DNA from 3 places in the Streptomyces sp. NPDC045899 genome. Region 1 is predicted to be linked to each of the others. Evidence: riboswitches for the same ligand, from Rfam matches in the RefSeq annotation. Region 1 holds a riboswitch; each other region holds the start of a gene.

The links. Region 1 has a riboswitch for cobalamin ahead of metE (5-methyltetrahydropteroyltriglutamate--homocysteine S-methyltransferase). Riboswitches for the same ligand answer to the same signal wherever they lie in the genome.
Region 2: another riboswitch for cobalamin. It lies ahead of cobN (cobaltochelatase subunit CobN); the one in region 1 lies ahead of metE (5-methyltetrahydropteroyltriglutamate--homocysteine S-methyltransferase).
Region 3: another riboswitch for cobalamin. It lies ahead of AC07FT_RS02575 (ribonucleoside-diphosphate reductase subunit alpha); the one in region 1 lies ahead of metE (5-methyltetrahydropteroyltriglutamate--homocysteine S-methyltransferase).

What each region holds. Positions count from the first base shown of each region.
Region 1 is NZ_JBWKKP010000010.1:117,987-121,257, forward strand. Features, by position in the region: gene metE (5-methyltetrahydropteroyltriglutamate--homocysteine S-methyltransferase) at 1-1,349, opposite strand, end outside; cobalamin riboswitch at 1,514-1,732, opposite strand; gene AC07FT_RS17065 (3-hydroxybutyryl-CoA dehydrogenase) at 1,850-2,719, opposite strand; gene aceB (malate synthase A) at 2,716-3,271, opposite strand, start outside.
Region 2 is NZ_JBWKKP010000005.1:386,038-389,308, forward strand. Features, by position in the region: gene cobG (precorrin-3B synthase) at 1-1,309, opposite strand, end outside; cobalamin riboswitch at 1,356-1,505, shown strand; gene cobN (cobaltochelatase subunit CobN) at 1,538-3,271, shown strand, end outside.
Region 3 is NZ_JBWKKP010000002.1:13,710-16,980, forward strand. Features, by position in the region: gene AC07FT_RS02570 (FGGY family carbohydrate kinase) at 1-1,453, shown strand, start outside; cobalamin riboswitch at 1,519-1,647, shown strand; gene AC07FT_RS02575 (ribonucleoside-diphosphate reductase subunit alpha) at 1,783-3,271, shown strand, end outside.

The DNA.
Region 1 (3,271 bases):
GGGAACGAGCCGATGGTCGTGGTGGGCAGCAGCGGCAGGCCCAGATGGGCGCGCTGGGCGGCGGACCGCTCGGCGTACGGCTGGGACCGGCGGGCGTCGGCCCCGGTGGTGGCGGCAGCGCGCGCCCGGACGGCCGGGTCATGGGTGATCGGCGAACCCGCGCGGGAGGCCAGATCGGCGCGGTTCGCGGAGAGTTCGGCGGCGATCGTGTGGGTTCCCCGGGCGAGGCCCTTGGCGAGGGTGACGATCTCCCGTGTCTTCTGCCGTGCGAAGGAGAGCCAGCGCAGGATCTGCGGCGCGATGTCGCGCTCCACGGCGGCGTCCAGCGGGACGTGCAGAAGCGAGCAGGACGCGGACACATCGACCTGGCCCGCCAGCCCCAGCAGGGTGCCGAGCGTCGAGAGTGCGGCCGACAGGTCGTTCACCCAGATGTTGCGGCCGTTGACGACCCCGGCGACCAGGCGCTTGCCGGGCAGACCGCCGACAGCCGCGAGATCCTCGAGGTTGGCGGCGGCGGCCTCGGTGAAGTCCAGGGCCAGACCCTCGACCGGGGCCTTGGCCAGGACGGGCAGGGCGTCGCCCAGACGGTCGAAGTAGGAGGCGATGAGCAGCTTGGGGCGGTCGGGAAGGGCGCCGAGGTCGCGGTAGGCCCGGGCCGCGGCGTTGAGCTCGGCCGGGGTGCGGTCCTGGACGAGGGCGGGTTCGTCCAGCTGTACCCACTCCGCCCCGGCGGCCCGCAGATCGGCCAGGACCTCCGCGTACACCGGCAGCAGCCGGTCCAGGAGGGTGAGCGGGTCGAAGTCCGCGGCCACCCCGGGCGCGGGCTTGGCCAGCAGCAGATAGGTGACCGGGCCGACCAGGACCGGACGGGCCGTCAGCCCCTGGGTCAGCGCCTCCGTCAGCTCGGCGACCTGCTTGGCGGAGTCGGCCGTGAAGACCGTGTCCGGCCCCAGCTCGGGGACCAGATAGTGGTAGTTGGTGTCGAACCACTTGGTCATCTCCAGCGGCGCCACGTCCTGGGTGCCGCGCGCCATCGCGAAGTAGCCGTCGAGCGGATCGGCCGCGACGGCGTCCCGGTGGCGGTCGGGGATCGCACCCACCATGACGGTGGTGTCCAGGACGTGGTCGTAGTAGGAGAAGTCACCGGTGGGCACCTCGTGGATGCCCGCTCCGGCCAGCTGCCGCCAGTTCGTCCGGCGCAGTTCCGCGGCGGTGTCGCGGAGGGCGTCGGCGGTGACGCGGCCCTTCCAGTAGCCCTCGATCGCCTTCTTCAGTTCCCGGTTCTGGCCCTGACGGGGGTAGCCGTACACGGTGGCCCGTGCTGCCGCGGCTGCGGGCTTGGTGGTCACGGAGATCTCCTTCGCGAGATGAATCCCTGAGATCCCGGGGACGGGACGAGAGCGCGAAGGGGTGACGTACCGGGACGGTCGACCTCGCGCGCAACGGCGCGGTCGTCCACCTGGTATGTTCGCCGACCCGCCCTCGAGGTCACCGGATGTCCGGGTACGCGTCGTACGCACCCGGGCAGTTGGCAGGTCTTCGGACTCACGGGCACGTCCTCAAGGGGAGGACACCTACTGGCCGTCGCTTCCCAGGCCCTCCTCGGGCCCAGTGCGTATGACGGCGGTCGTTCCCGCTCACCGCTGCGGGGCAGTCCCGGATTCCCACCGGGTTCCCTCTTGCGACGCCTCCCGCCTGGCGGACGGGGCGAACCAGCTGCACCGGCCACCCTAAGGGGCCGCCCGCCGATGTGGTGGGACCCGTCCAGCATGCTGAGGGTGAGCTGAGACACCCCATCGGTGCGCGGGGGCCCGGCGGGCGGGCCCCTCGGCCCGGTCCGCCGGGTCGCTCACCCCTGGCCGTACGCATGGAACCCGCGGCCGGTCTTGCGGCCCAGCAGCCGTGCCTCCACCATCCGCTGGAGCAGTGGGGGAGGCGCGTAGAGGGGTTCCTTGAACTCGTCGTACAGCGAGCCGGCGATCGAGGCGAGCGTGTCGAGCCCGATCAGGTCCGCGAGCTTGAGCGGGCCCATGGGGTGGGCGCAGCCCAGCTCCATGCCCGCGTCGATGTCGGCGGCGGTGGCGAAGCCGGACTCCGCCATCCGGACGGCCGAGAGCAGATAGGGGATCAGCAGGGCGTTGACGACGAAGCCCGCCCGGTCCCGGGAGCGGATGACCGTCTTGCCCAGAGTGCGCGAGGCGAATTCCTCGACCGCGGTGACCGTCTCCGGGGCGGTGTGCAGCGAGGTCACCACCTCCACCAGGGGCAGCACCGGGACGGGGTTGAAGAAGTGCAGTCCGACGACCCGGTCGGCGCGGCTGGTGGCCATGCCCAGGCGCATCACGGGGATCGAGGAGGTGTTGGTGGCCAGAACGGCCGCCGGATCCTCGACGGTCTTGTCGAGCGCGGCGAACACCTCGGCCTTGGCGTCGGCGTTCTCGATCACCGCCTCGATGACGAGCTGCCGGTCGGACAGATCCTCCAGACTGCCGGTGAAGACCAGGCGGGACAGGGCGTCCCGGGCCGCGGTCCGCTCCAGCCCGCCCCGCCGCACCGCCCGGTCCAGCGAGGCGGTGACGCGCTCCCGGGCGGTACGCGCGGCCGTGGCGTCGGCCTCACAGACCACCGTGTCCAGCCCGGCCCGTGCGCACACCTCGGCGATGCCCGCGCCCATCTGACCGCCGCCGACCACTCCCACGCGCCGGATGTCCCCGCTCATGCCCGTACCTCCGCACGGCGCACGAGGTGGGCGGCGTAGGCGTCCGGGGTGAAGAACAGCGGCAACTCGCCGCACAGCGCGGTGCGTTCGAAGAGTGCCCGCACCTCGTCGCACGGTGCCCATGGATACGCGGCACCGAGCGCGGCGACTTCGTCATCGAGCAGGCGCAGCACCGTCGCCCGGTCGATGACCCGGTGCCGCAGCCATTGCCAGATCTGCACCCGGGCGATCTCGGCGGTGGCCGCGTCCTCCATCAGACCGTCGAGGGCGACGGCGCCCTGGCCGCGCAGCCAGGCGGCGTAGTAGCGCAGCGCGACCGAGACGTTGGTGCGCACGCCCTCCGGTGTGGGCGGTCCGCTGATCCGGCGCACCGACAGCAGGTCCACCGCCGTCACCTCCACGTCGTCGCGCGTCCGGTCGAGCTGATGGGGCCGGTCGCCCAGCACTCCGTCGAACACCTCGCGGCACACCGGCACCAGTCCGGGATGGGCGACCCAGGAGCCGTCGAATCCGTCCTCGGCCTCGCGCTCCTTGTCCAGCCGCACCGTGGCG
Region 2 (3,271 bases), on a different contig from region 1:
CCCAGCGGCCGCCGGGATGACCGCAGCGCCGCTCACAGCCGGAGAAGTACACCGGCAGCGGCACGGTACGCCGTTCGCCGCCCGCGGTGGTCCGCGCCACCGTCCGCCCGGCGTCGGCGCGCACATCGGTCAGCGACTTCGCGCAGCCGGGCAGCCCGGTGCAGGCCCCGACACCGAGCCACGGTGAGCCGGGATCGGTCACCAGCCCGGCTCCGGCCAGTTCGTCCGCCGCGGAGCGGGCGGCCCCCGGGGTGAATCCGGGGATCACCACGCCGCGCCAGGGTGTCACACGCAGCTCATCGGCCCCGTCCCGGGAGGCGAGCGCGGCGAGCAGCCGCCACTGGGCGGCGCTCATCCGGCCGAGCGGTACGGCCACGGACACCGCGTGGCGGCCGTGCGGGCCGGGCACCGGACCGGGGGAGGGAAGGCAGGGTTCCGTCCATGGGCCGGGCGCCGTGTCCAGTCCGGCACCGCAGGCGCCGGTGTCCGGTTCCTGTCCGATGCCCGCCCCGGCGAGTCGCGCCGCCAACCCGGCGGCCGTCACGGCGTGTTGTGCGGGGAGCTCCCGCGCCCGCCAGGCCCGGATGCCGCTTTCCTCCGCTCTCGTCAGGAATTCCACGGCCGCCAGCGCGGCGGCCCGCGGGGCGTCCTCCGCCGCGATGCGCAGCCCCCCGGATCCGGCGGCACCCACCCCCAGGACGGCTCCGCCGCCCGGCGTTGCGATCAATGTCACATCGGCGCCCAGGGCGGCGACATCACCCCGTCCGTCGTCCAGCGCGAACAGGAACCGACCCGACAACCCCGACAAAGCCCTCAACTCGCCGGACCCCGCCGTGCACAGCAGTGTGTCCAACTCCCGCGCCCACACCGAGGTGTCGGTGTGCCCGGCGCCGTCCAGGCCGCTCAGCGGTGACGCCACGATGTTGCGCACCCGGTCGTGCGCGTCCGACGGCAGCAGCCCCGCCGACCGCAACCGCTCCGCCAGGGGTGCCCCGCACCCTTCGGCAAGCCCCCGCAGCTGGACGTTTCCCCGGGAGGTGAGGTCGAGCCGGCCGTCGCCCAGCTCCTCCGCCACCGCCGCCAGCGTCCGCGCCTGACGTCCTGTCAACAGGCCGCCGGGCAGCCGGACACGGGCCAGTGCGCCGTCGTGCGCCGGGTGGAGCCGCAGTGCGCCGGGGCATGCGTCATCACGCCCGCCACGGTCCGCGGAGACCGTCCGGTCCGTGGCGGAGCGGGCCCGGACACCGGTGGCGGGCGTTTGATCCCCAGGTGGGACGGTTGTCGGGGGGAGGGGCATGGCGGCGAGCATACCGACGATCGCCCGGCCCTCACCGTCCCGTGGCAGGTCAGCAACGCTTACTATGCTGAGCGGCGGGTCGTCCTGACCCGCCGGACGCAACTGACGGCGTCAGGGGAGGAAGCCGGTGAGATTCCGGCGCGGTCCCGCCACTGTGAGCACGGCAGCAGCCGCGCGAGCCAGGAACTCCCGCCGTCTTCAACCCGCCCGGGGCGCGGACCCCGAGGAAGGCGCCCAGTCATGATCCTGCTGCTGTCGACGTCCGACACCGACCTGCTCAGCGCCCGTGCCGCCACGGGCCCGGTGCCGTACCGCCTGGCCAACCCGGCCCGGCTCGCACTCGACGACCTGCCCGGCCTGCTCGAGGGCGCCGACCTCGTCGTCGTACGGCTGCTCGGCGGGATCCGCGCCTGGCAGGAGGGCCTGGACACCCTGCTCGCGGGTGACCGCCCCGTGGTGGTCCTCACCGGTGAACAGGCCCCGGACGCCCAGCTCATGGAGGCGTCCACGGTCCCGGTCGGCATCGCCGCCGAGGCCCACGCCTACCTCGCCCACGGCGGCCCCGGAAACCTGGAGCAGCTGGCCCGCTTCCTCTCCGACACCGTGCTGCTCACCGGCCACGGCTTCGAACCGCCCGCCCCCGCCCCCACCTGGGGCCCGCTGGAGCGCACCGCGCGCACCACCACCGGCCCCACCGTCGCGGTGCTCTACTACCGAGCCCACCACATGAGCGGCAACACGGCCTTCGTCGAGGCCCTGTGCCGGGCCGTGGAGGACGCCGGGGGCCGTCCGCTCCCGCTGTTCGTCGCCTCGCTGCGGGCGCCCGAGCCCGAGCTGATCGAGGCCCTCGGCGCGGCCGACGCGGTCGTCACCACCGTGCTCGCCGCCGGTGGCACCCGGCCCGCCGACGCCTCCGCGGGCGGCGACGACGAGTCGTGGGACGCGGGCGCGCTCGCCCGGCTCGACGTCCCCGTGCTCCAGGCGCTGTGCCTGACCGGCTCGCGCACCGCCTGGGAGGAGAACGACGAGGGGCTCTCCCCGCTGGACGCCGCGACCCAGGTCGCCGTCCCCGAGTTCGACGGCCGCCTCATCACCGTGCCGTTCTCCTTCAAGGAGGTCGACGAGGACGGACTGCCCGTCTACGTCGCCGACCCCGAGCGCGCCGCCCGGGTCGCCGGGATCGCGGTACGGCACGCCCGGCTGCGCCACATACCCGCGGCCGACAAGCGTCTTGCACTGGTCCTCTCCGCCTACCCGACCAAGCACTCCCGCATCGGCAACGCCGTCGGCCTCGACACCCCCGCCAGCGCCGTCGCCCTGCTGCGCCGCCTGCGGGCCGAGGGCTACGACCTCGGCCCCGAGGACGGGCCGGACGCCCTTCCGGGCCTGGTCTCCGGCGACGGCGACGAACTGATCCGCGCCCTCATCGACGCCGGCGGCCACGACCAGGAGTGGCTCACCGAGGAGCAGCTCGCCGCCAACCCGGTCCGCGTCCCCGCCGCCGACTACCGCCGCTGGTACGCCACCCTGCCCGCGCAGTTGCGCGACGCGGTCGAGGAGCACTGGGGCCCGCCGCCCGGCGGGATGTTCGTCGACACCAGCCGCAACCCGGACGGCGACATCGTCCTGGCCGCGCTGCGCCACGGCAATCTGCTGGTGGTCATCCAGCCGCCGCGCGGCTTCGGCGAGAACCCCATCGCCATCTACCACGATCCCGATCTGCCGCCCTCCCACCACTACCTGGCCGCCTACCGCTGGATGGCCACCCCGCAGGCGGACGGCGGCTTCGGTGCCGACGCCATGGTCCACCTGGGCAAGCACGGAAACCTGGAGTGGCTGCCCGGCAAGAACGCCGGACTGTCCGCCGCCTGCGGCCCCGACGCCGCGCTCGGCGATCTGCCGCTGATCTACCCGTTCCTGGTCAACGACCCGGGCGAGGGCACCCAGGCCAAGCGCCGCGTGCACGCCACCCTG
Region 3 (3,271 bases), on a different contig from region 1:
CACCAAGGCCGTGGCCTTCGGCCGGGACGGGCGGGCCATCGCGTCCGCGAGCCGCCCCAGCCGGCTGGACCGGCGGCCTGGGGGCCGGGTCGAACAGGACCTGGAGGACGTGCTGCGCACCGTGGCCGAGGTGTGCCGCGAGGTCGCCGCCGCCCTGCCCGCGCCTCCCGTCGCACTCGCCCTGACCGGCCAGGGGGACGGGCTGTGGCTGCGCGACGCGGCGGGCCGGGCGGTGCGTCCGCCGATCTCGTGGATGGACGGCAGGGCGGCGGAGACAGTGGCCCGCTGGCGCGCGGACGGCACCCTGCGGGCGCTGTGGGCCCGTACCGGTTCGGGGGTGTTCCCCGGCTGCCACGCCCCGCTGCTGGCCTGGCTCGCCGAGCATGAACCGCGGTCGCTGGAGCGGGCCGAGGTCGCGGGCTACTGCGTGGACGCGGTCGCCCAGCGGCTGACCGGGGTGATCGGGGTGGACGCCTCCGATGCCTCGCTGCCGTTCCTCGATGTCACCACCCGCCGCTATGTCCGCGACGCGCTGGAGATGTGCGGAATCGCCGGGTACGCACGGCTGTTGCCGGAGCCCGCCGCGCCCGGGGCACTCGCCCCGCTGCACGAGGAGGGCGCCCGGCTGCTCGGGCTCCCGGCCGGACTCCCGGTCGCCGCGGGCCCCTACGACCTGCCCGCCTGCGCCATCGGCAGCGGGGTGCGGGAGCGGGGCGACGGACTGCTGATCGTGGGCACCACCCTGGCCTGCCAGGTGCTGACCGACGACGCCCGGATCGACCCGGCCGCCGATCCGGCCGGGATGTGGCTGTGCACCCCCGACCCCACACGCTGGCTGCGGGCGATGCCCGCGATGGTCGGCACCGCGGCCCTGGAATGGGCGCTGGAGTTCACCGGGGCCACCACCGCCGGCCTCGACGGGATACTGGCCGACAGCCCGCCCGGCGCCCGTGGAGTCACCGCACTGCCGTTCCTGTCCGGGGCGGGCGAGCGGGCGCCGTTCGTCGAACCCGCCGCCCAGGGACGGCTCGACGGGCTCACCCTCGCCTCGACCCGCGCCGACGCGGTCCGCGCGGTCTGCGAGTCCATCGCCTACGCCGCCCGGCACTGCCTGGAGGCGGCCGGGCTCTCCGCGAGCCTGGCGCTGTGCGGCGGCGGCACCCGGTCCCGGGCCTGGACCCAGTTGTTCGCGGATGTCATCGGCCGTCCGGTGCGGATCCCCGGGGAGCCCGAAGTGGGGGCGCGCGGCGCGGTCGTGGTCGCCTGGGAGAGCCTCGGTGAGCCGGTCGACCCGGAGCGCTGGCAGGCCGACACACGCACCGTCACACCCGATCCGGACCGCCGTGAGACCTTCGAACACGGCTACGCCGACTACCGCTCCCGGCTTGCCCACGCCCTGGCCGGCTGGCGGGAAAAGGCCCGGGAACAGCGGACGGAGGCCACCCCGCAATAGCACATACGTGGGAAACTCCCCCGTGGGCGACACAAGATGTGGGGGCGCGTGCGTCGGCCGACACAAGATGTATGCTCGTCCTCGCTGTCGACGCAGGGGAATCCGGTGGGAATCCGGAACTGTCCCGCAACGGTGTACGTGTGCGCATATGTGTACCCGTGAGTCCGATGACCTGCCGACGGCCGTCTGAATACGTCCGGGCCTCGCGGGTTGGGCCGTTGGACGCTGCGCGGTATGCGTTCGTACGGTAGTGCGAATTCGTCATGCCCGTACGCGGCCTTCGCTCCCCATCCCTCCTGGCCCCCAGCCGAGCGAGGGAGAACACTTCAGTGACCATCGCGCCCGCCGACCCGGTTTCAGAGGCAGCGGCTTCCCAGGCAGTGGCCGACGCGCCCGGTACCGCGCTGCTGCGGACCCTCACCGGGCTCACCGCCGACCTGCCCGCCACCGACCCCGGCAAAGTCGCGGCCGCCGCCCTGCGCGGCCGCCATCCCGGCTCGGACGAGGCGGAGTTGCGCACCCTGGCGACCGAGGCGGCGGCCGGGCTGATCGCGGAGGAGCCGGAGTACTCCCGGCTGGCCGCGCGGCTGCTGGCCCTGACGATCACCGAGGAGGCGGCCGGGCAGGGCGCGGTCTCCTTCTCGTCCTCGGTCGCGGTGGGCCACCGCGAGGGCCTGATCGCCGACAGCACCGCCGAGTTCGTCACCACCCATGCCGCCCGGCTGGACGCGCTGGTGGAGCGGGCGCTGGCGGACGGCGCCGACAAGCGCTTCGGCTACTTCGGACTGCGCACCCTGTACAGCCGCTACCTGCTGCGCCACCCGATCACCCGTCAGGTCATCGAGACCCCGCAGCACTTCCTCCTCCGGGTCGCCTGCGGTCTGGCCGAGAACCTCGGCGAGCGGGCCCTGGACGAGGTCGCCGAGCTGTACCGGCTCACCAGCACCCTGTCCTACCTGCCCAGCTCCCCCACGCTGTTCAACTCCGGCACCCGGCACCCGCAGATGTCCTCGTGCTACCTGCTGGACTCGCCGCTGGACGAGCTGGACTCCATCTACAACCGCTACCACCAGGTCGCGCGGCTGTCGAAGCACGCGGGCGGCATCGGTCTGTCCTACTCCCGCATCCGGGCCCGCGGTTCGCTGATCCGCGGCACCAACGGGCACTCCAACGGCATCGTGCCGTTCCTGCGCACGCTGGACGCCTCGGTGGCCGCCGTCAACCAGGGCGGCCGGCGCAAGGGCGCGGCCTGTGTCTACCTGGAGACCTGGCACGCGGACATCGAGGAGTTCCTGGAGCTGCGGGACAACACCGGTGAGGAAGCCCGCCGCACCCACAACCTCAACATCGCCCACTGGATCCCGGACGAGTTCATGCGCCGCGTCGAGGCGGACGCCGACTGGTCGCTGTTCTCCCCGGCCGACGCGCCGCAGCTGGTGGACCTGTGGGGCGAGGAGTTCGACGCCGCGTACCGCAGGGCCGAGGCCGAGGGCCGCGCCGTCAAGCAGGTCCCGGCGCGCCAGCTCTACGCCCGGATGATGCGCACGCTCGCGCAGACCGGCAACGGCTGGATGACGTTCAAGGACGCCGCCAACCGCACCGCCAACCAGACCGCCGAGCCCGGCAAGGTCGTCCACTCCTCCAACCTCTGCACCGAGATCCTGGAGGTCACCGACGACGGCGAGACCGCCGTGTGCAACCTGGGGTCGGTCAACCTCGCGGCCCACCTGGGCGAGAACGGTCAGATGGACTGGGACCGGCTGGACGCCACCGTCCGCACCGCCGTGACCTTCCTCGACCGCGTGGTGGACATCAACT